Regions from separate parts of the Cronobacter turicensis genome, predicted to be linked through region 1. Evidence: predicted binding sites of a transcription regulator. Region 1 holds the regulator's gene; the other holds the start of a gene.

What was found. The regulator Fur, encoded in region 1, represses iron uptake genes when iron is present. The targets are predictions, from matches to a motif close to ATAATAATGAGAACNACTATCAA.
Region 2: AB8W27_RS09090 (TonB-dependent siderophore receptor) is a predicted target of Fur. The motif match lies at 3,384-3,406, and genes of this name have one in related genera.

The regions. Positions count from the first base shown of each region.
Region 1 is NZ_CP165997.1:2,990,210-2,997,786, forward strand. It holds gene potE (putrescine-ornithine antiporter) at 1-119, shown strand, start outside; gene pgm (phosphoglucomutase (alpha-D-glucose-1,6-bisphosphate-dependent)) at 195-1,835, opposite strand; gene seqA (replication initiation negative regulator SeqA) at 1,860-2,411, opposite strand; gene ybfF (esterase) at 2,595-3,362, shown strand; gene ybfE (LexA regulated protein) at 3,491-3,772, shown strand; gene fldA (flavodoxin FldA) at 3,934-4,464, shown strand; gene fur (ferric iron uptake transcriptional regulator) at 4,754-5,206, shown strand; gene AB8W27_RS14280 (helix-turn-helix domain-containing protein) at 5,528-6,139, shown strand; gene AB8W27_RS14285 (beta-N-acetylhexosaminidase) at 6,199-7,577, opposite strand, start outside.
Region 2 is NZ_CP165997.1:1,888,165-1,895,741, forward strand. It holds gene tonB (TonB system transport protein TonB) at 1-534, shown strand, start outside; gene yciA (acyl-CoA thioester hydrolase YciA) at 585-986, opposite strand; gene AB8W27_RS09090 (TonB-dependent siderophore receptor) at 1,150-3,339, opposite strand; gene AB8W27_RS09095 (septation protein A) at 3,582-4,118, opposite strand; gene AB8W27_RS09100 (YciC family protein) at 4,171-4,914, opposite strand; gene AB8W27_RS09105 (YkgJ family cysteine cluster protein) at 4,939-5,346, opposite strand; gene ompW (outer membrane protein OmpW) at 5,629-6,261, shown strand; gene AB8W27_RS09115 (hypothetical protein) at 6,392-6,520, opposite strand; gene trpA (tryptophan synthase subunit alpha) at 6,922-7,577, opposite strand, start outside.

The sequences.
Region 1 (7,577 bases):
ACGCGCTCTACTCCTCAGGCCAGGAGGCGATGCTGTATGGCGCGATGGTGACGTTTATGGGCTGGACGCTGTACGGGCTGGTGTCGCCGCGTTTTGAGCTGACCAATAAGCACGGTTGATAATTGCCATACCGGTGAAAGCAAAACGGCAACCCGAAGGTTGCCGTTTTTTGTGCCTCCCGTTCAGGAGTGCACTTATGCGTTTTTCAGCACTTCGCTGACGATTTCCACCGCTTCTTTCTCAATCTGCTTGCGGTGTTCTTCACCGAGGAAGCTCTCGCAGTAGATTTTGTACGCGTCTTCGGTGCCGGAAGGACGCGCCGCGAACCAACCGTTCTCGGTCATCACTTTCAGGCCGCCGATGGCAGCGCCATTGCCCGGTGCGGCCGTCAGACGCGCGGTGATCGGGTCGCCCGCCAGCGTGCTGGCGCTGACCATTTCCGGAGAGAGCTTAGAGAGCGCCGCTTTCTGCGCGGAGGTCGCGGAAGCCTGGAGACGGTTGTAGCTCGGCGCGCCGAAACGCGCGGCCAGCTCGTCATAGTGCTGCTGCGGGTTTTTACCGGTCACAGCCGTGATTTCCGCCGCCAGCAGGCACATGATGATGCCGTCTTTGTCGGTAGACCACGGCGTGCCGTCAAAGCGCAGGAAGGACGCGCCCGCGCTCTCTTCGCCGCCGAAGCCGAAGCTGCCGTCGTAGAGACCGTCAACGAACCATTTAAAGCCGACCGGCACTTCCACCAGCTTACGGCCCAGCGCATCCACCACGCGGTCAATCATCGCGGAGGAAACCAGCGTTTTGCCGACGGCCACGTCCTGGCCCCATTGCGGACGATGCTGGAACAGGTAGTTGATCGCCACCGCCAGATAGTGGTTCGGGTTCATCAGGCCCGCAGGCGTGACGATACCGTGGCGGTCGTAGTCCGGGTCGTTGGCGAACGCCAGATCGAACTTATCGCGCAGCGCCAGCAGACCGGCCATCGCCGATTCCGAGGAGCAGTCCATGCGGATCGCGCCGTCTTTATCGAGATGCATAAAGCGGAAGGTCTGATCCACCTGATCGTTGACGAGGGTGAGATCAAGCTTGTAGTGCTCCGCGATGCGCTTCCAGTATTCGATACCGGAGCCGCCGAGCGGGTCAACGCCGAGCTTCAGGCCCGCTTTCTGGATAGCAGCCATGTCGACGATGTCCGCCAGCCCTTCGATAAACGGCTGCACCAGGTCTTTTTCCTGAATGCGGCCGCTGGCCCAGGCGTCGTCCAGAGAGAGGCGTTTTACCCCTTTCAGGCCGTCCGCCAGCAGCGCGTTGGCGCGGTTTTCGACCACTTTGGTGACGTTGGTGTCCGCCGGGCCGCCGTTAGGCGGGTTGTATTTGATGCCACCGTCGTCCGGCGGGTTGTGCGATGGCGTGATGACAATGCCGTCCGCCTGCGCGCCGCCGCGTTTGTTGTGCTCAAGGATCGCATTAGAGACCGCAGGCGTCGGCGTATAACCGTTATTCTCCTGCACGATGATATCGACGCCGTTGGCGGCCAGCACTTCCAGCACGGAGATAAACGCGGGCTCAGAGAGCGCGTGCGTATCTTTGCCGACATAGCACGGCCCGGTGATGCCGTTTTTCGCACGGTCTTCGGCGATCGCCTGCGCGATAGCCAGAATGTGCGGCTCGTTAAAGCTATGGCGCGCGGCGCTGCCGCGGTGGCCCGAGGTACCGAACTTCACCGCGTGTTCCGCATTACCCGCTTCCGGCTTCAGCACGTAGTACTGCGCGGTCAGCTGGGCGACGTTGATTAAATCACTCTGTTGTGCAGGCTGTCCCGCACGGTTATCGACTGCCATGGCCTGGTCCTTCTGACGCAAGAGTTAAATGGTGCCGCAAACCTTCTCAATCAATTCCGCCGGGAACTGCATGGTCTGCATGATGTGTTCGATCATGCTGCATTTGCGGCCTGTATTCGTATTCGTGATCACCCAGTACGGGGTGCCCGGCACGTGGCGGGGCTTCGTCTGGTTGCCACTTTGCAGCAGCGTTTGCTCATCACCGGCGAAATAGACGCGGGTACGGCCATGTAATGACTCGGTCGCTTCGGCAAACGCGTTTGCATCCAGTGAATAGAGTGTAGACAGCACCAGCATAAAACGATTGACCGCGCGTTTTTGTTCGGCGTATTCATCCGACAGCAGTAACTCACGCATGGCGCGCACGCGATCGCGGGCCGGGTTTACCGGTTTTTCAGGCTCAGCGGCGGGCGCGACGATGGCGGAAGTCTCTGCTTTGGCTGGAGTAGCGGCTAACTGCGAGGAGGCGGAAAATTTCAACATGCGCCGTAAAATGTCGGACGCGCTTTCGCCAATATGCAGGGTGTGGCTGGCAATGTAGCGATACAGCTCGTCATCAACTTCAATCGTTTTCATCTTAATCCAGTGCGATATCTTTTCTGAATACAAGTCGTTGGGATTATAGAGTTAAAACCCAACAGCGGATAGCGTCAAACCAGGAAGGCCGCAAAAGTCGGAATTAACTGGAACCTTGCAGCCGGGCGGCAGAATGGTCAACATGATAACCTAACCTGTCAGTCGCCAAAAAAGAACTTTGCCATGAAATTAAATACCCGCACGCAATCTGCGCAACAACCGACTCAAAATACACCGATTGTGTTCATTCACGGGCTGTTTGGCAGCCTGGATAACCTGGGCGTGCTGGCGCGCGAGCTGGTGGAAGATCATGACGTTGTACAGGTAGATTTGCGCAACCACGGGCTTTCCGGGCGCAGCGAGACGATGGATTACCCGGCGATGGCGCAGGATATTCTCGAAACTCTCGACGCGCTGGGGCTGGAAAAGGTGATTCTTATCGGCCATTCGATGGGCGGCAAAGCGGCGATGGCGGTGACCGCGCTTGCGCCGGATCGCATAGAAAAGCTGGTGGCGATTGATATCGCGCCGGTGGATTATCAGGTGCGCCGTCACGATGAGATTTTTAACGCGGTGAACGCGGTGAGCGACGCGGGCGCCACGTCGCGCCAGCAGGCGGCGGAAGTTATGCGCCAGCACATTAGCGAAGAAGGCGTGGTGCAGTTTCTGCTGAAATCGTTTGTCGAGGGCGAATGGCGCTTTAACGTGCCGGTGCTGTGGCGTCAGTATGCGCGTATCGTCGGCTGGGAGACGGTGCCTGCCTGGCACGGCCCGGCGCTGTTTATCCGCGGCGGCGCGTCGCCTTACGTGGAAGAAGCGCACCGCGAAGCGTTGCTCGCGCAGTTCCCGCAGGCCCGCGCGCATGTGATTGCGGGCGCAGGCCACTGGGTGCATGCCGAAAAACCGCAGGCGGTGCTTCGCGCAATCCGTCGTTTTCTGGAAACTGATTAAAAACAGACCGACCGGCGCCGTCCTGCGCCGGATGCGTTGGCGCGCTTCGCTGCCTCATGTATGATGGCGCGCTGAAATACCGCCGGGCTCCGCCACGGCAGCCTGTTTCCCCTGTCTATACTCATACCATGGCAAAAGAACAAACGGACCGCACAACGCTCGATCTCTTCGCGGATGAACGCCGTCCGGGCAGACCGAAAACCAACCCGCTGTCGCGCGACGAACAGCTGCGCATCAATAAGCGCAACCAGCTTAAGCGTGACAAAGTTCGCGGGCTTAAGCGCGTCGAGCTGAAGCTGAACGCCGACGCGGTAGACGCGCTGAACCATCTCGCGCAGGCGCGCAATATCAGCCGTAGCGAGCTGATAGAAGCGATGCTGCTCGCTCAGCTGAAAGCCTTGCAGGAGTAAGGTCTGGTCTGATTTTTACCCAAAAGGACGGGGCAATGTAGCAGAGAGTGCACCCGGCGCCTGATACCGTTTCCGCACCCTCTTTTGTTCTGCTATGATTGCCCTATCTGTGGGCGTTATGCCAGCACCATCACATTTAGATTCAAGAGGTTATTCTTCTTATGGCAATCGTAGGCATCTTTTTCGGCAGCGACACCGGCAATACCGAAAATATCGCAAAAATTATCCAGAAACAGCTCGGGAAAGACGTTGCTGAAGTGCATGACATTGCTAAAAGCAGCAAAGAAGATCTGGAAGCATTCGATATTCTTCTGCTTGGCATTCCGACCTGGTATTACGGCGAAGCGCAGTGCGACTGGGACGATTTTTTCCCGACGCTGGAAGAAATAGATTTCAACGGCAAGCTTGTCGCGCTCTTCGGCTGCGGCGACCAGGAAGATTACGCTGAATACTTCTGCGACGCGCTGGGCACCATTCGCGACATTATCGAGCCGCGCGGCGCGACCATCGTTGGTCACTGGCCGACCGAAGGCTATCACTTTGAAGCCTCCAAAGGTCTGGCGGACGACGATCACTTCGTCGGTCTGGCGATTGACGAAGACCGCCAGCCTGAGCTGACCGCAGAACGCGTTGAAAAATGGGTCAAACAGGTTTCTGAAGAACTGCATCTGCAGGAAATCATCAACGCCTGAGATACATGGCGCGGGCGGATGTCCGCGCCGTTTGATAGATAAAAGCAATGAAAATAATTGCTACAAATTTTTAACTTTCCCTCGCTAAGCTGTACAATGGCTTCCTTAATTATCAGGCCCTCCACGTGAAAAACGCTGGCTGGTCCACGATTTTTAAGCTCTTTTTTGCCGGACGCTTGCGGTTTTCATTTAGGCATGTCAGTTCTATAATGAGACGCATTCATCTTCGGCGTATCCGATGTATCGCTTCCTTCCGGAGCGAGTCGTTAAGCAACAGGACAGATTCCGCATGACTGACAACAATACCGCATTAAAGAAGGCCGGCCTGAAAGTCACGCTTCCTCGATTAAAAATCCTCGAAGTGCTGCAGGAACCGGTCAATCATCATGTCAGTGCGGAAGACCTCTATAAGCGTCTGATTGACATGGGTGAAGAGATTGGCCTTGCCACGGTCTATCGCGTACTTAACCAGTTCGACGATGCCGGCATCGTCACCCGTCACAATTTCGAAGGCGGAAAATCCGTTTTCGAGCTGACGCAACAGCATCATCACGATCATCTGATTTGCCTCGATTGCGGCAAAGTGATCGAGTTCAGCGATGACTCCATTGAAGCTCGTCAGCGTGAAATCGCAACGCGTCATGGCATCCGCCTGACCAACCACAGCCTCTATCTGTACGGGCACTGTGCGGATGGCGACTGCCGCGAAAATGAACACGCGCACGAGGCTGGCGGCAAATAACGTTCGCCACGCTGCATAACCCAGGCCGACATCTGTCGGCTTTTTTATTCTCTGAAAACCTTCCCCTGAAAATACAAATGTATTTTTTTAGATAAAAATAAAATTTATGGTGTTTTAATACAGCGCACAATGCTTAATTAAGCTACTTATATTTTATTAAATGGAAATTCAGAAAATATAAATATCTTTACCGGTCAATCGTTTAGACGTAAGATTACCCCTGTTCTTCCTTTTATCTCCCCTGCCCCTTATTGCAGCAATAAAAAAGCATCCATTAAGATACAGCAACGATTTAATTCTATTTTATATAAGGTAACCAATATGGTCTTACCCCCTAAACCGCTTGCTGAGATTTACCGTATCGCGGATATTTTCAATAGCTACGGTAACTGGTCTCGCGCAGAAAAAAATACGCTCATTCCCCTGCGGGACGGGGAGATCTGCATCATTCGCGGTGGTCAGTTCTCTCTGATGCGCCAGAGCGACCGGCTGCTGCTGGAAAAAAGCAGCGCGCCTTCCGTTCTTGGTCTCGCCAGGAATTTAGGTAAATCCCAATTCGCAAAATTACAGGCTGATTCTGAATGTCATTATCAGTTAATTCCTTTTGATTATTTCATGCAGGAAATTGAAAAAAATCACTGCCAGTTACATCTGCTTATTTTGTCCTCATGGATTATTAATATACTTTGCTATCGCGAAGAAATCATGATCGGTAGAAACAGCTTCAGTATGATTAAAGCGAATATCGATTGCCTGGCGGCGATGGATGAGTTCATGCGTAACCGCATTAACGTGGCGGATTATATTGTTAAAAAAACTAATCTTTCCCGCAGTATGGTGATGAAAACCCTTTCTCAATTACGCAGCGCGAAAAATATTGAAATCAGTAAAGGCAAGCTGGTCGCGGTTCATCATCTGCCGGACACGCTGTAACACGCACGGCGCCCCACACAACAAAGCCAGCCCGGAGGCTGGCTTTTTATTACGCCGGGTTACAGCTGTACATTCTCCACACGGCTGTAACGTTTGCCGTCGCTGCTGACGCTTCGCACCTGCACCGCGCCTGCGACGCGTGGCGGCTTCGCGGCGTCATAACGCTGCCAGCGCGCGCCGCCGTCGGTGGAATACTCCATTGCGACGCCAGGCAGGCTGATGTTCATCCGCAACACGCCCTCTTTAACGCGCGCGCCGGGCACCGGTAAACGGAACTGCACGCCCGCTTTTTCAAGCTTCGGCAGTTCGCGGCTGCCGGTCAGGTTCGCAAAGCGCGTCCAGTCGTCGTGCAGCGCTTTCACATCCACCAGATGCGTTTCGCCGCCTTTATATTCGCGACCCGCCTGATAATCCTGCTCCCAGGCGGCGCGATGCCAGGCGCGCTCCGCGACGGCCAGCAGACGCGGGTACATCATGTACTCCATCTGCTTATCGGTGCGCACGACTTCGCTCCAGAGCTGCGCCGAGAGGCCATACGCGCCCGGCCACGGCTTGTCGGATTTGGCGCTGAATGCATTGCCATCGCGATCAACGGAAGTCTCTGCGTTTTGCGGCAGGTTATCTGGCGCGAAGCTGAAAATCTTGCGCTCGTCGCTAAAGCGCGTGCCCCAGTAATAGCCGCTCTCCGCCGGATTCACTTCGTTCGGGAAATCGAGATAGACGTAGTCCGGGTTAGAGACCACGACACGAAAACCTTTATTCGCCCAGTCGTTCACCGTATCAAAGCCGCCCCAGTAGAGCGTATCCCAGAAGTTGACGTTGACGTGCGAGGTAGCAAACGCGCTGACGTCTTTCGCATCTTTTAGGCCATCCTGCCACGCCTGCATGGTGTCGATGCCGTGGGCTTTGACGAGCTTACTGACTTCAATACCAAAGTAACTGGAAAGATGGTCGACATCAGTCACTACGCCGTCCTGCACCATTTTCTGGCATACCGGCGAGCGCGCCCAGGGCTTGTCCTGACGGCTCTGGTCGATAATCCCCTTTCCGGCCTCTGGTTTCGCTTTGTCCGTATAGCCCGCCCCGAGGTAGATATTTTTGGCCTCATCGCCGCCGAAATGCCAGGTGCTGAGCGGTTGTCCGGCCTCTCTGTGCATCTGCTGGATCTCGCCAATCACTTTATCCACGAAGCGGCGCGACGAGTCGAGGCATGGGTTGAGGTAGCCGGTGCGGTTGTAGTACTGCACGCCAGTGGTGACCGACGTATCGTCAGGATCGAGCAGACGATATTGATTCGCCTCTTCGGTTTTGCCCGCTTTTTCCAGTTTGTCGTAACGCGCTTCCATCGCGACAACCGCCGCGCGGGCGTGCGCGGGCATATCGATTTCCGGGACCACTTCTATCTGGCGCGCAGCGGCATATTTCACTATCTCAATAT
Region 2 (7,577 bases), 1.1 Mb from region 1:
CCGGAGCCTGTGGCAGAGCCTGAGCCGGAACCCGAGGTGGTGCCGGAGCCGCCGAAAGCGGCGCCGGTTGTTATCGAAAAACCGAAGCCGAAACCGAAGCCTAAGCCGAAACCTAAACCGGTGAAAAAGGTGGAGGAGCCCGCGAAGCGGGAAGTGAAACCGGCCGAACCTCGCCCGGCGTCGCCGTTTGAGAATAATACGCCGACGCGCACTACCGCGACGGCGTCGCGCCCGGCACCGGCCGCGCCTGCGAATGTCGCGCCCGCTGGCCCGCGCGCGTTAAGCCGCAACCAGCCGCAATACCCGGCGCGCGCCTATGCGCTGCGTATGGAAGGGCAGGTGCGCGTGAAGTTTGATGTGGCGGCGGATGGCAGCGTGGAAAATGTACAGATCCTGTCCGCTAAACCCGCCAATATGTTTGAGCGCGAAGTGAAACAGGCGATGCGCAAATGGCGCTACGAAGCCGGTAAGCCCGGCACGGGCCTGATTGTGAATATCGTGTTCCGCATCAATGGCGGCGCCACCATGCAGTAACGCTGCATGTGAAAAAAAGCCAGAGCATTGTCTCTGGCTTTTTTACGTCGTCACGCCACAGGCGGCAGCGGGCGCGGTTTGCCGTTGTCATCGACCGCAACATAAATGAACAGCGCCTCGGTCGCGCGGTAGCGCTGGCCAAGCGGCTCGGAAGAAACCTTCTTCACCCACACTTCAATATTAATCGTCACCGATGTATTGCCGCGCTTCACGCAACGGGCATAACAGCACACCACATCGCCAACCGCGACCGGGCGCAGGAACGTCATGCCGTCAACGCGTACCGTCACCACGCGGCCATGGGCTATCTCTTTGGCAAGGATCGCGCCGCCAATGTCCATCTGGGCCATCAGCCAGCCGCCAAAAATATCGCCATTGGCGTTGGTATCGGCGGGCATCGCCAGGGTACGTAAAACCAGTTCACCTTGAGGCGTGGTTTGCTCTGTCGTCATGGGGCTTCTCAGCTAGTGTTATCAGTGAATGGCTTGCGCCCGAAGAGCGCGAAGCGACGGTATAATAACATCGGTTGCGGGCGGGTAAAGGCTGGAAAAAACGGGGAAAGCGGGGCTATCTTGCTGTGGTGAAAGGGGAGGCGCGAACCTCCCCCTGCATTTATCAGAACGACATCGTTACACCGGCGTAGTACGCGCGGCCCGGTTCGTTATACGTGGAGGCGCCTTCGTTTTCGCGGTACAGCGTTTTGTCGAACAGATTGCTGACTCCGCCGTTCAGGCGCAGATCTTTCGTCAGCGCATAGTTAACGCCCACGCCGACGATGGAATAGGCGCCCACTTCTTTACGGGAAAGATTGCCGTCGCCTTCAACACGAATTTCAGCGGCCTGGCGCGGTTTCTGGCGGCCGTAGAAGGTCCAGTTCAGGTTGGTGGAGAATTTGTCATTCACCTGCCAGTCGAGCATCGTATTAACGGTATATTTCGGGATAACCGACAGCGGGTTGCCGTTCTTTTTCATCTCCGACTTAATCATATACGTCGCGTTGGTGCGCCAGCTCAGCGTGTCTTTCATTACCGGAATGGTCAGGTTGCCTTCAAGACCTTCCACCACAGCTTTACCGCCGTTTTCCCAGCGCAGAATATTGTTGCCGTTAGACGCAAATCCCACCACGCGCTCGCCGGAGACGATTTTGTTGCGGTAGTCATTACGGAACCAGGTCAGGCCCGCGTCAAAACTATCCTGGGTGTATTCCAGCCCAATCTCTTTATTGATGCTGATTTCCGGCTTGAGCTCGTCATTGCCAAGGAGATAGCAACTGCCGCTCACGCCAATCGGGCAGCCGTTTCCGCGCGTGGCGAGCAAATAGCCTTTGCTTGACTGATACAGGTTTGGCGCTTTAAACGCGCGCGCGATACCGGCTTTCAGCTTCACGTTATCGCCAAGCTCCTGAGACAGGTTCAGGCTCGGGCTCCAGTTGCCGCCAAACTGGTTGTGGTGATCGTAACGCAGCCCCGGAATAACGGCGGTGCCGGGCAGCACGTCGATATTATCTTCAAGCCAGACCGCGCCCGTGGTGGCGCTGTTTTTACTGCTGCGCGAGGCGGCGTCGCCGGAAATATCGCCAATGGTGATGTTACTGGCATTGGTGGACTGCATGGAGGCCGGATCGTCAAGCTCCTCACGATCCCATTCGGCGCCGAGCGTGACGGTTTGATCCACAAGCCACGTCAGCGGCACGTTGATTTCGCTGCTGGCGCGATAGTTTTCCAGGCGGCTGGTAGTGTATTTCTCATTGGTTATCATGCCTTCGACGCGGCCAGTGGTGCCCTCCTGAAGACGGGTATTATTGGTTTTCTCATAATAGAAGCCGGTTTTCGACTGGCCCCAGTCCCAGATGCCGTTATGGGTAATGCCATAGCTCTGGCGATACATCCGGTTGGTTTCGTGGCCGTAAAGCAAAGGAATGAGACCGTTCGGGCTGGCGTTACTGTTGCTGTTCTGCGTGTCGCCTGCGTAGATATTGCCCTGGCGGCTGTAGCCATATTCAAAATCGAGGATCTGCTCCGGCGTCATTTTCCAGGAGATAACGCTGTTGATGTCTTTATTGCGCACGCCTTCGCGTCCGGCGGCGTAAGAGCCGTTCTGCGCGGTATTGATATCGTCATCGTCAGCGTCGGTTTTGTTGAAATTGCCGTACAGGCGCATCGTCAGCGCATCGCCCGCCAGCGGGCCGCTCAGGCTGAAGTTAGCGCGTCGGGTGGCGCCTTCTTTGTCATTTTCCGGCTGGTTGGTGAAAAGCGAAAGGGAGCCGTGCCAGTCACGGGTCGGGCGTTTGGTGATGATATTTACCACACCGCCCGCGGCGCCGCTGCCGTAACGCGCGGCCGCCGGGCCGCGCAGCACTTCGATGCGCTCAACCATTTCCGCAGGCACCCAGTTGGTGTCGCCGCGCGTGTCGCGCTCGCCGCGCCAGCTGTAGCGTACCGCGTTGCGTGAGCTGACCGGGACGCCGTTGACCAGAATCAACGTGTTTTCCGGGCCCATGCCGCGAATGTCAATCTGGCGGTTGTTGCCGCGACTGCCGCTGGCGCTGTTGCCGGTCAGGTTGACGCCGGGCATTTTACGAATAATGTCTGAAAGGTCGTTTACCGGCGGATCTTTCTCGATGTCATCCGCCGTAATAATGGAGACGCCGGGCTGCTGTTTCAGCGCCTGTTCAGCCGTCGCCTGAACCACCATGACATCGCCGTCGTCCACGTCAGCCGCCTGCGCCGCTGTCGCGCCGCTACCGAGAAGTGAGGCTACCGCCAGCGCCAGCGGTGTGCGAATCCCGTGCTTTTTTTCAAACATTATCAATTATTCCATTATGTGTAGAAATGTAATCATTGGTCCGCATGATAATGATAATAATTATCATTACAATATAAAGCTGGAATTCTCCATGATTTCTCCACAATTGCTTCATCATTGCGCATGTGACTGTAATGGCTTACAAAAAAGTGGGATAACTAGAGCGAGGGGGAAATCGCGCATAAAAAAACGCCCCCGGGCGCTAACCGCAGGGGCGTTTTTTCAGCAAAACAGCAGGAGGATTACTTCTCTTCTTGCGGCATATGACGGTAGATGTAAACGCCGCTCAGCAGCGTAAAGACCAGCGTCAGGCCGGGAATAGCGAACACTTTGAAATTCATCCATACCGCTTCCGGAAGCCAGAACGCGACGTAGATATTCAGCAGACCGCAGAAGATGAAAAAGAGCGCCCAGGCGATGTTAAGCCGGGACCAGGCGTGTGGCGGCAGCGTTATCTCTTTGCCCAGCATGCTCTGGATCAGCGGCTTTTTCATTACCCACTGGCCAATCAGCAGCGCACCCGCAAACAGCGCGTAAATGATGGTGACTTTCCACTTGATGAATTCCGCATTGTGGAAATAGATAGTCAGCCCGCCGAACACCGCGACCAGCACAAAAGTCACCAGGGTCATTTTTTCGACCTTGCGGTATTTGTACCAGCTAAAAATCACCGCCAGCGCGGTAGCGACGATCAGCGCCCCGGTCGCCCAGAAAATGTCATGTAATTTATAAAAGACAAAAAAGACGATCAGCGGCAAAAAATCGAGTAACTGCTTCATACATCGGTTCCGTAAGAAGGCCCGCGAGCGACTATCGCCGCGGGCAGAAGGGTTATTCCCGGATAAGCATATACAACCGGAATAGATAAATAAGGAGCAGCGCGGTCAGCAGGTTGCTCAGCGTACCCGCGACCACGGCGCCGATTTGCGGCGTCAGCGCGGCAAAGGCGGGCGCAAACAGCAGCAGGGCGGTGCGGGCCAGTAACCATACCAGTACCGCAGGGGCGACCAGGCGCATATTGCGCCACGCCAGACGCATACTGTTGCGCATCGCGCCAAATATCCCGGCTTTATCCTGCGCCATCATCACCGGCGCCAGCGAGAGCAGAATCGCGAGGATCACGCCCGGCACTACCACCAGCAAAATCCCCATTTGCACCAGGAAGGTTGTCAGGAAAATAAGGATAAACAGGCGCGGCAGCAGCGGGGCTGAGGCGCCGATGGCGCGCAGCGCGCTGACGTTCTGCCCGGCGGACACCGCCTGAATGAGCAGCAGCACGCCGCCCACCAGCAACGTATTGCCGAACATGCCGGAAAAGGTCGACGCCGCCGACGCTTTCAGCAGGACCTGCTGCTGCTCCGGCGTCATATTTTGCACCAGTTCGAACAGGCTGGCGCTGTTGCTCATCGCGTCGCCCTCGCTAAGAATCGCCAGTTGATCCGCGCCAGGCGTAAAAGCGTGGCCGAGGATCATGGAAATAAAGGCGCAAAGCAGCGCAATCAGCAGGATGGTGACCAGCTGATTGCGGAAAAAATTACCCGTGTCACGGTAAACGGATTTTGCCGTGATAGACATGCACTCTCCTTGGGTTGGCAGATATTATTCCGCCGGCAATTGTACCCTGGATGATGGCGCAGTGGCAGCGCTGTAAAGCGGCGCGGCAGGTAAGGAATTGTCAGGAAGCGGCGGCAGGCCGTAGCGGGCGCGGGCGCGATTGCACGCCTCGTTAATCACGCCGCCTTCGCCGGACATGGCGAACTCACGACACGGCGACGGCCGGTTTTCATACACTGTGCAGCGCACCGCCTCGCCGGGCGTACCTTCCAGCGCCACGCAGCGGCACTGTTTCTGGTTGGTGCCGCTCATGCAGCGCAGAAAAGGGGTGAGCGGTTCGGTAAGCGCCGCCGGGACAAGGCCGCCCGCGTCATCCGCCTCGGCCCAGTAAAAAGAGACACGAAAATAAGCACAACAGGCACCGCACGTCATGCACGGATTGAGATCGCTCATCATTCACCTGCAACTAAACAACGTATCGTTTCAAAATTGTGAAGAAACTAAATTATTCCCGCCTGGAAGGACTTGCAAGAGGGCATGCGAGATATATTTTGGGGCTGCGGAAAGGGAAAAATTGACCTGAAATCAATTTCATCGACGATGCAAGGCTGGCAAAAATTAATTCAGATCAATGAATGTTAAATTAGCAGCGCGAATGTGATCTATGTTGGATCACTTCTTAACTCGTAGTGAGTATATTCACCCGGCAAATAAAACCACAAAAGGGAAACGGGAATGAAAAAACTCATCGTGGCGGTGGCGTTAGCGGGTTGTTTTTCGGGTATGGCGTCTGCGCATGAAGCTGGTGATTTCTTTATGCGCGCGGGTACGGCGACCGTGCGTCCGTCAGAGGGCTCGGACAACGTGCTGGGTATGGGCGGCTTTAAGGTCAACAACAACACGCAGCTCGGCCTGACCTTTACGTATATGGCGACCGACAATATTGGCGTGGAACTGCTGGCGGCGACGCCGTTCCGTCATAAAGTGGGCCTCGGGCCGACGGGCGATCTCGCGACCGTGCACCAACTGCCGCCCACCTTAATGGCGCAGTGGTATTTTGGCGATTCGCAAAGCAAAGTGCGTCCTTATATCGGTGCGGGTATTAACTACACCACCTTCTTTGACGAAGATTTTAACGATACCGGTAAAAAAAGCGGCTTAAGCGATTTGAGCGTTGACGATTCCTGGGGCGCGGCAGGTCAGGTGGGTCTGGATTACATGGTGAATAAAGACTGGCTGATTAACATGTCCGTCTGGTACATGGATATCGACACTACCGTGAAATTCAAAGCGAACGGTCAGCAGCAGAATATCGATACGCGTCTCGACCCGTGGGTCTTTATGTTCTCGGCGGGTTACCGTTTCTGAGTACGCGTCAGCGCGTTTCTCAGCAATAAAAAAACCAACCTCGACGGGTTGGTTTTTTTATTGCTGCCGGGTGAAGCGGAAAACCGGCGTCTCGCAGCTTGCGGCACTTAACATCCTTCGGCACCATACGTCAGTTAAACGCGCTGGCGGCAGCCTGACGCATAATGCGGTTGGCCTCATCCCATTTGCGGGCGTTTCGTTTGGTTAACGCTTCACGTGCTGCACGGCGAGCTTTATTCATCATATGCTGGTTAATCATCTTCACCTCCACCCTTTCCCGTAATCCAGCCAGACCGTTCTGGCTGCGATTGCGCGTTACGTTTTCACGCGGTTTATGGTCTGAAGTCAGTTGCCACACATTCTCCGACGATCCGGCCGGGGCGGCGTCTGCGCCGCAGTGCGTGGCTCCAACGCTTTCTGTCACCGAAACCTGCCGTTTCCCTTCCGGCGGGCCCACAAACCATGTGGCGTTTGCAGCCGGGGCTTCGTTGTCATGAGAATAAGTTTTGGTCAGGAATGCGACGACCGCCTTAAGATTTTGCTCAAAAGACGATCGTGTCGCTGGACTCGCAGGGAAAATTGTGAATGAAAATCGGGATGTCCCTGATATTCAGGGAAATAAAAAGCGCGAGGGCTCGCGCTTTTTTTTAAAGAAAAACGTTATGCGGGCAAACTGGCCGCTTTCAGCTGGCGGACAAACGTTTTCAGCGCGTCAAGCATCGCCGCGCGATCGTTTAGATTGTTCTCAATGATCTTCACGATCGCCGAGCCGGAGATCGCGCCAGCGGCACCCGCTTCAATGGCGGCTTTGACCTGCGCAGGCTCAGAGATCCCAAAGCCCTGCAACGGGGGAGCTGCGTGATATTCGGTAAGCTTCTCTATGAGATGGTTTAGCGGCAGCGCGGCGCGGTTTTCCGCGCCCGTCACCCCGGCGCGCGAAAGCAAATAGGTGTAGCCGCGGCCGTAAGACGCTATCTGGCGCAGCAGATCGTCATCAGCGTTCGGCGGGCAGATGAAAATCGGCGCGACGTTGTGGCGCATCGCCGCCTGGCGGAACGGGGCAGATTCTTCCACCGGCACGTCGGCCACCAGTACCGAATCCACACCCACCGCGGCGCAGCGGGCATAGAACTCATCCACGCCGCGGCTGAACACCAGGTTGGCATACATTAAAAGCCCGATGGGCAAGTCCGGGTATTTCTGGCGTACCGCGGCCAGCATTTCAAAGCACTGATCCGGCGTGGTGCCAGAGGCGAAGGCGCGCAGCGTCGCGCTCTGGATAGTCGGCCCGTCCGCCAGCGGATCGGAGAAGGGAA